2 regions of the Paenibacillus paludis genome follow, and region 1 is predicted to be linked to the other one. Evidence: riboswitches for the same ligand, from Rfam matches in the RefSeq annotation. Region 1 holds a riboswitch; the other holds the start of a gene.
What was found. A riboswitch is a leader RNA that binds a small molecule or an ion and turns the genes downstream of it on or off. The one in region 1 is predicted to bind cyclic di-GMP.

Region 1 (4,301 bases):
GTCGACCGTACCGGTTGGCACAAATGAGAAAATCCGCAATCTTATTGCTTCCCACACGAATCATCCCTTCGATATCGTCTCCGCTCCCGAATTCCTGCGTGAAGGCTCGGCGATCCGCGATACGCTTCATCCTGACCGGATTGTGATTGGTCTGGATAATCCGCTTTTGGAGCCAACGATGCGCCAGCTACATCAAGGCTTCACTGAAAATATCTTCGTAACGGATATCCGCAGTGCGGAAATGATTAAATATGCATCGAATGCTTTCCTGGCAACCAAAATCTCCTTTATCAACGAAATTGCCAACATCTGTGAAAAAGTGGGAGCTGATGTAACCGAAGTGGCGGAAGGCATGGGGATGGACCGGAGAATCGGCTCAAGCTTCCTGCAGGCCGGAATCGGTTATGGAGGCTCCTGTTTCCCGAAAGATACCAATGCGCTGATCCAGATCGCAGGTAACGTGGACTATGAGTTTAAGCTGCTGAAATCGGTGGTTGAGGTGAATAAAGGGCAGCGGTTTATGATTATTTCCAAACTTCATGAGTCGCTCGGCAGCCTGCGCGGCGCGGTTATCGGAATTTGGGGGTTGGCCTTCAAGCCGAATACCGATGATGTACGCGAGGCACCTGCCCGTGAAATCGTCGAAGCGCTGGTAGCGGAGGGAGCTACAGTGAAGCTCTATGATCCGATTGCCGCCGATAACTTCAAAATGCAATACGATCATCCGCAGCTCCGCTGGTGCGGCCTGCCGGAAGAGGCGGCAGAAGGCAGTGATGCCGTATGCTTGCTGACCGACTGGAGCCAGTTCAAGGATATCGACCTGCATCGCTTGGCGGGCAGTATGCGCCGCCAGGTTCTGATCGACGGCCGCAACGTCTACTCCAAGGAGCAGATCGAAGGCACCGGCTTGGAATACCATTCCGTCGGACGCCCGCAAATGGGCGGACTGAGCGGGTATTCGGCCAGCGTGGCTGGTGCGATCTAAGCTAACACCTTGCCTTTTACTGCCGTCAAACTAGCGGCAATGCCGGATCTTTAGCAGGGTGCTTCGCCTGTGGGTGCAAGCCGCGGGCGTGAATGTCTTGCTAGGGCGCATAGCCCAGCTGGAATCCATCTAAGTAAGCTGTTATGGAATGGAACGGAGAGGAATTTTGGAACTGTAGGAGCGAATGCGTCCGCCTTTGTCTGCGGATTTCCACCGCGGACAGCGGTATAAATCAAGAAATCTGCAGACAACAGCGGCCGAAAGTCCAAACATTCCTTGCAGTGACTCCCGTAACAGTTGTATCTGAAGGCTATCGCGCAGCAACAGCGCGCTATAAACATTCTAGCATCTCGAGGTTGCTGTTTAGCTCGTAGCTCACAATAACAATCCGGTATTTTCGCGTCAACACATAATGAGGAGGGTTCCATATGAAACTGGTACTTCTATCAGGCGGTTCAGGTAAACGTCTCTGGCCATTGTCCAACGATTCACGTTCGAAGCAATTTCTGAAGGTACTTGAGAGCCCGACGGGTGAACCGGAATCCATGGTGCAACGGGTATGGCGGCAGCTGGAGGAAGCTAATATGTCGGGTTCGGCTTATCTGGCTACCGGCCGCAGCCAGGTGGAAATGATTCAGAGCCAGCTTGGCAGCGAGGTGCCTATCATCGTTGAGCCGGAACGCCGCGATACGTTTCCTGCGATTGCCCTGACAGCAGCCTACCTGTATTCCATGGAAGGCGTTTCGCCAAGCGAGACCGTGGCCATCCTGCCGGTCGATCCTTATGTGGAAGCCGCCTTCTTCGATACAGTAGTGCAGCTTGAGCAAACGATGCAGGAGAGCGGAGCGAACCTGGCGCTGATGGGTGTAGTACCCGAGCATGCTTCAGAAAAATACGGATATATCATTCCTACCAGCGCAGAGGCGGGAGCAAGCGGCTATCTGCAGGTAAGTCACTTCCAGGAGAAACCTGACCGTGAGCAGGCCGAGGAACTGATCAGCCGGAATGCCCTCTGGAACTGCGGCGTGTTCGCGTTCCGCCTGGGTTACCTGCTTGATATTCTGCAGCGCAAGGGATTGCCGCTGAACTATGAGGAACTGCAGAAGCAGTACAAACTGCTTGCTTCCATCAGCTTTGACTATGAAGTGGTGGAAAAAGAGGAGAAAATCGTAGTTCAGCCTTATGACGGATTCTGGAAGGATTTGGGCACCTGGAACACGCTGACCGAAGAAATGAACAGCAACCATGTGGGCAAAGGGTTCGTGACGGCCGATTCCGAAGGCACTTGCCTGATTAATGAGCTGGATATTCCGATTACGGTGATCGGCGCGAAGGATCTGATTATCGCTGCCAGCCCGGACGGGATTTTGGTTACCCATAAAGCGGAGAGTCCGAGAATCAAGGAAGTGCTGAAGTCTTTTGAACAAAGACCGATGTACGAAGAACGCCGCTGGGGCCATTATAAGGTCATAGATTATGTGAAATACGATGAGGGAAATGAAGTGCTGACCAAACGGATTTTTATCGAAGAGGGTAAAAATATCAGTTACCAGCTGCACCATAAACGCAGTGAAATCTGGACATTTGTCAGCGGTGAAGCAAGCATTGTAATTAATGAGAAGATGCATAATGTGAAGGCGGGAGATGTGGTGCGTATACCGGAAGGCACCAAACATGCGATTCTTGCGCTGACGGATGTAGAGTTTATCGAGGTACAGACCGGCTCGGAACTGGTAGAAGAGGATAACATCCGCATCACCTTGGATTGGGAAGATATAGCTTTGCAACAGTTTATCTCTTAGGCCTAAACAGTCTATTTACCCAATTGTTGCAGATCCAAAACAGGCATTTAGAACCATTTATTAATTTATTTTTATTAATGCTCTAAATAAAAACTTCATAGGGACGATACTTACGGTAAGAGGGATAAATCCTTCCAAAACGACAAAGGCAAACCTAATCGAAAGATAGGGACGCAAAGCCATAGGGCCTTCGCAAGAGTGGCAGCCTGGCTACCGAAAGGAAGATCATTTTGAAAACTTACCGTAAGTCTCGTCTGCTGTCCACCTTGCTGTCTCTTGCCGTATTGTTAACCGCTATGCCTTTAGGATTTGGGCTGTCGCCTTCAACCGCAGAAGCCTCATCAAGCACAGCAGTGCCGGTTAATCCGGACGCTTCAGCCGAAGCTGTCAAGCTGCTTAGTAACCTCTATTCCATTACCGGAAAAGGGATTATCTCTGGACAGCACGATTATTTGGAGAGCCCGGATGAATTCAGCAACAAGTTGAAGGGAACAAGCGGAGAATATGCTGCTCTTCACGGATATGAGCTTGGCGTAATTAGCGGCCAGTCGGAGAGTACGGCTGCATCGCAGCGCAAGAATGTGGTGAACAGCGCGATCAACTGGTACAAGAACGGCGGCATTGTCGCAATGACCTTTCATCAGAATCTGCCGGGGACGGCTTACCTCTGGTCCAATGTGCAGAAGCCGCTCACCCAAGCGGAATTTAACAGGTATGTAACGCCGGGCACGGCAGAATACGCCAGCCTGATCACGGATCTGGATAAAGTGGCGGTGTCGCTCAAAAGCTTGCGGGATGCGGGCGTTCCCGTACTTTGGAGACCTTATCATGAAATGAACGGCAACTGGTTCTGGTGGGGGAAGAAAAGTAATTTTGCTGAACTGTGGAATATTATGTATGACCGTTTCGTGAACGTTCATCAATTAAACAATCTGTTGTGGGTATGGAACCCCAATGCACCGAATGCCTGGTCTGATCCTTATGCGCTGACCTATCCGGGCGCAAGCAAAGTGGATGTTCTTGCAGCAGATATATATGATAACGACTATATGAATAAGTACTATGACAGTTTGCTTAGTCTGGCTGCCGGTAAACCGATAGGCATTGGTGAAAACGGTGAGATGCCCAGCACGGCCAAACTGAAGCTCTCCCAGAAAAATTTCGTTTTCATGATGAACTGGGGAAAAATGCTCTATGAGAAAAATAGCACAACTACGATTAAGAGTTTCATGAATGATAGCTATACACTGACCCGGAATAAATATAAGAGTTGGAGTGCACCAGCCGTTGCGCCAACGGCAACACCGACACCGACACCGACGCCGACACCAACGGCAACACCGATAGCAACGCCAACGGCAACACCGATACCAACGCCAACAGCAACGTCGAAGCCGACGGCAATGCCAACGCCTGACTCTAATGATTCAGTGGAAGCGCCTGTGGTGAGCGGACTTAAGGGAGAGTACTTCAAAAACATGACGCTTTCCGGTACGCCCGCCTTGGTGCGCAAT
Region 2 (4,301 bases), on a different contig from region 1:
ATTTATACTTTGCACCGCTTGCCGCAATTCTTATCACCCAAGGAAGCGTCAAGGCTTCGCTGGAAAAAGGGATTTACCGTCTGATGGGCGTTGTGCTCGGTGGAATTGTCAGCCTGCTCGTGGGCCATTTCTTCGACGTGGGGGCACTGTCTATTCTGCTGATGCTGTTGATCGGCATCGGTGTGGCCACCGCATGCCGGATTAACATTCAAGCCGTTTCCCAGGTCGGTGTGACCTCCGTGCTGGCATTGACCTTTTATCAGGACCCTTATATCGTGTGGAGAGTCGCGGAGACCTTAATCGGCGTGCTGATTGCCTTAATAATAAATATGATTATCGTCCCCCCCGGGGGGTTCGTCAAGGTTAAACGCCTGGCACTGGAAGGGACCCTGCTGCTGGCCGATGCCTTGACCGGACTCGCCGCAGAGAGCAGCAGTTCCAAGCAGGCTCCGGAGAGGCTGGTGCGTTCCGGACAACTGCTGGCGAAGAGCGACAAGCAGCAGAAAGAGCTGCACTATACGTTATCCCATTATCAATGCCGCGGCGGATTGCGGTCATTGACACAGGCAACCTCGCATCTGCAGAAGGTTCACCGCTACGTCAAGGAGATCGCCGAGGAGATTTCCCTCCTGCCTGCACATTATGCCGCAGCTGACTGGATGACAGAGGTCGTAACGGCAACCGCAGACTGCATCGCCTTGTATGGAACCAAGACTTTGTCCGATGCCGAATGCACCCGTTCGCTCCCCGAAGCGCTGCGCCGTGCCCGGGATCTGCAGTTCGCCTGGTTCTCCGAGCTGCAGGGTCAATGCTCGCTGACAGCAGTCCGCGATCTCGGAGCCGTCTTCTCCCATCTTAACCGGGTGCTGGAGGAAATTGAACGGGCCGATTATGCAGCCACAGTTATACCGGCACCAGCCTCCGTCCGGTCCGGAAGCGCGCGCGCCGTACATCTTGTTAAAAGAGGGCTCTCCCACAAGCTATAAGCTTGGGAGCGTCCTTTTTTTTGCAGAAACGACCCTGTCCTTTGAGAAAAAGGCAGGGTCGTTTTTGCTTGTAATATCGCTTGGACTCAAAGCCGTCCCTTTTAAAGGGATACCAGAGAGATTTATTATTAATAAGTTGAAAAATTAATACTAAAGTACTAGAATTAAGCTTGTTTGTAGATTTATTTTGGCAACCAATCCAGTATTGAACATTCCCTGTCGATTTGAGTCGATTAAATGACCTCATGCTGAATGTATATCATTGATCTATTTTTTTAAAGGCAAACTTCCCGAAAGGGCAGGACGCAAAGCGATGGGCCTAAGAATGTGAGACTATCCATTCATGGTCGCCAGGCTGCCAATTGAGATGTGACTTGGGTACCGGTAGATTAAGACAATCTATCATAGTCCATGATGCTCTTTTCTGTACAGATGCCATTGATTATACGAAGAAGCGAGGTTAGAGTAATGCCACAGCATATCATCGAGAAATTCAGGCATGTATTTCATACCACAACGCCAATCGGGAACCCCGATCTTCCGGCTCTGCCCTCTGTGCAGGCTAAGCCGCTCCGTGGGGGAGATGAGGATAAGAACGGACGTATTATCGTACAGAACAACCAAATATTCATCACTCCTCCTCTGCCCGGCGGCAAACCCGCTGTCATTTCCTCCGTTCACCCTGTGGTGTTGAATATTAACCGGAAGACGGTGACAGATCCTACGGAAGTAACCCCCACAGACCGTATCACCTGGGAGATTTGCGAGAAGCCGCAGTATCAGATTACCGTATCCGAAGATAAACTGAAGGTCTACTTCACGCTCTACCGTGCAGAAAAGTACGCCTGGAAGCTCGCCAGCTCCCCGGCTGCAGCAGATGTCACGGTCCGGGCGGAACCAAATTGCGGCCTGCTGCTGTCCACCCTTACGGTGGACCAGATTATCGCCGGCTTCAAGAAAAGCTCCATTATGCGCGATCTCAATATCCCGGCTCTTTATGCAGAGCTGAACAACCCTACCTATCTCCCGGTCTGCATCGCAGAGGGTAAAGCCCCTATTCCCGGCAAGAATGCCCGGCTGGAGCTGTTATTTGCTGAGGACAGGGAATATGAATTCATTCGGACTGCCGATCCTGCAGATTTCCCGAACCATCCAAGGGTTCCCTTTGTCCAGGAGGGAGAGGTCATTGCCTGTAAGCTGCCTGCGGAAGAGGGAGTGCCCGGCATCGACGTGTATGGCGGAATTATTCCCTCCCCGCCGCCGCAAGACATTCAGCTGGTCACTAAAGAATGTACAACCCTGCTGGCGGACGGCGGGATCGTCTCCCTCCGCCAGGGAAGGCCCCGCTTAACGGGATGCGGTCTGAACCGCAAGGTTTTTGATTTCCCCCAGACATATCTTGTTCCCGGGGATACGGACCCCGAAGCCGCCAAAATGATGTTCCCGGGTGATGTGGTCGCCACTAATGATATCGGAAACCAAACCATCCTTGAGGCGTTGGGAAATGTATACATATACGGCGATGTTACGCATGCGACAATCACAGCTACAGGCAGCATTTTTGTCCAGGGCAAGGTTGTCAGCAGCCAATTGTACTCCGGTCATTATGGAGCGAGACATAACCGCCTCTGCATGTACTCCGCTCTCTTGATGGAGGAAATGACCAGTCTGAGAAAAGCGTCGCAGCAGTTGGCGAATACCGTCCAATCACGCCAGCAAACCGTAAAATACGGTCTGGTCGTTATGCTGCTGCTGGAAAGCAAATATGACCATCTCCCCGGCCTGATCAGTGATCTCCAGGATGTTATTGCCGGGATGAATCCCGATTATCCTATCGACACCGGGCAATTAAGACATATGCTGGAGGTATTCCTGCACCCGGGGCAGTTCACCGATTTCTTCACGGATGCTGTTCTAAGCACCTTTCTGAGGCTGTTGCAGGATTTGCATGACGCCATATCCGGGATGCAGGAGGAGAATACACAGATCGACATTGCCTCGTCACAGCATAGCATTATTAAATCCGGCGGAGATCTCCATGTTCATAAGGAGGGGATTCTGCACAGCCAGCTGTTCTCTTCCGGCGATGTCCGTTTCGTAATGAACGAAGCGGAGTGCACGGACTCCTCAGTCGAGGCGGCAGGCTCCATCAGCGCACAGACTGTAGGGAAGCAGTCCTCCGAGAAATCGGTGCTTACCGCCGGCAATAATATTACAGTCCGCAAAATCTGCAACAGCGAAGTGACGATTGGAGAATACACCGCCAAGATCGACGGGACAGATGAAGAACTTGTCTTCACTGCCCAAAGCCTGCGGTTAAGAAATCAGGCGCATTAGCCTTCCTCTGCCCCAAAATATCTGATCTATATAGATTGAACTTATAATTCTTCTATTTTGGGATTGGCCGTGACTCCAGAGAATGTTTGGACTTCCGGCCGCTGTTAGGTTTGGATTTCCTGAATTTAACCGCGAATCGCGGTAGAAATCCAAACCTAAAGGCGGACGCTATCGCTCCTCCAGTTCCAAAAATTCCCCTCCGCCACTTTTCCCTAAGTGTATATTCTCAAGTTCAATCTATCTAGCTGCTAATACCTAGCCCAATCAAGGTTCATACTGAGGTCTGTCCAGCTCAAAGGTCCGTCCAATTGCTGCATAAGACGCGCCGGCCAGACGGCTGACCGGCTTCAGCTTGCCGACATCAATTCGGCCGTTATGAATCAGCTCATCCTCTACATGAAAACCTAGCACTTCGCCGATAACCATATCGCAATGCCCGAGCTCCACAAGCTGCACCAGCCGGCATTCCATCGCAATCTTGCATTCCTGTACGCGCGGGACCTTGACGGCTTGTCCGGGTACCGCCGTCAGCCCGGCCAGCTCAAGTTCGCTGATTCCGCCGGGTGCATTGATTGAGGTATGGTTGACTGCAGCGATATTATCCTCATCGACGATATGGACCACAAATTCCTTATTCGCGGCTATATTGCGCGGCGTATGCTTCATTTCTCCGCCTGCTTTGCGGACACAGGAGAACATGACCATAGGCGGATCATCATTTACAATATTAAAAAAGCTGAACGGGGCGGCATTCACGATCCCCGCTTCATCCACCGAGGTTACAAAGGCAATCGGTCTGGGCACAATGCTGCCGATCAGCAGCTTATAATTATCATGCGCTGTTTGTCCATCCGTCTGAATATACATGATTATCCCCCTGTCTTAACTTGTCAGCCGCCGTGCGGCCCGGCCTATCTTAACATTCACCAGAATAATGCTGCATACGATCAGCAGCATACCCACTACCAGATTCAGCGT

Region 2: it holds a riboswitch for cyclic di-GMP, as region 1 does, so the genes downstream of both, ACAN56_RS30510 (flagellar assembly protein A) here and ACAN56_RS16075 (PA14 domain-containing protein) in region 1, are expected to answer to the same signal.

The regions. Positions count from the first base shown of each region.
Region 1 covers NZ_JBGJZP010000007.1:239,115-243,415, forward strand. The annotation lists gene ACAN56_RS16065 (UDP-glucose dehydrogenase family protein) at 1-985, shown strand, start outside; gene ACAN56_RS16070 (sugar phosphate nucleotidyltransferase) at 1,414-2,787, shown strand; cyclic di-GMP riboswitch class I at 2,925-3,005, shown strand; gene ACAN56_RS16075 (PA14 domain-containing protein) at 3,018-4,301, shown strand, end outside.
Region 2 covers NZ_JBGJZP010000025.1:6,332-10,632, forward strand. The annotation lists gene ACAN56_RS30505 (FUSC family protein) at 1-986, shown strand, start outside; cyclic di-GMP riboswitch class I at 1,257-1,349, shown strand; gene ACAN56_RS30510 (flagellar assembly protein A) at 1,455-3,323, shown strand; gene ACAN56_RS30515 (flavin reductase family protein) at 3,588-4,190, opposite strand; gene ACAN56_RS30520 (DMT family transporter) at 4,206-4,301, opposite strand, start outside.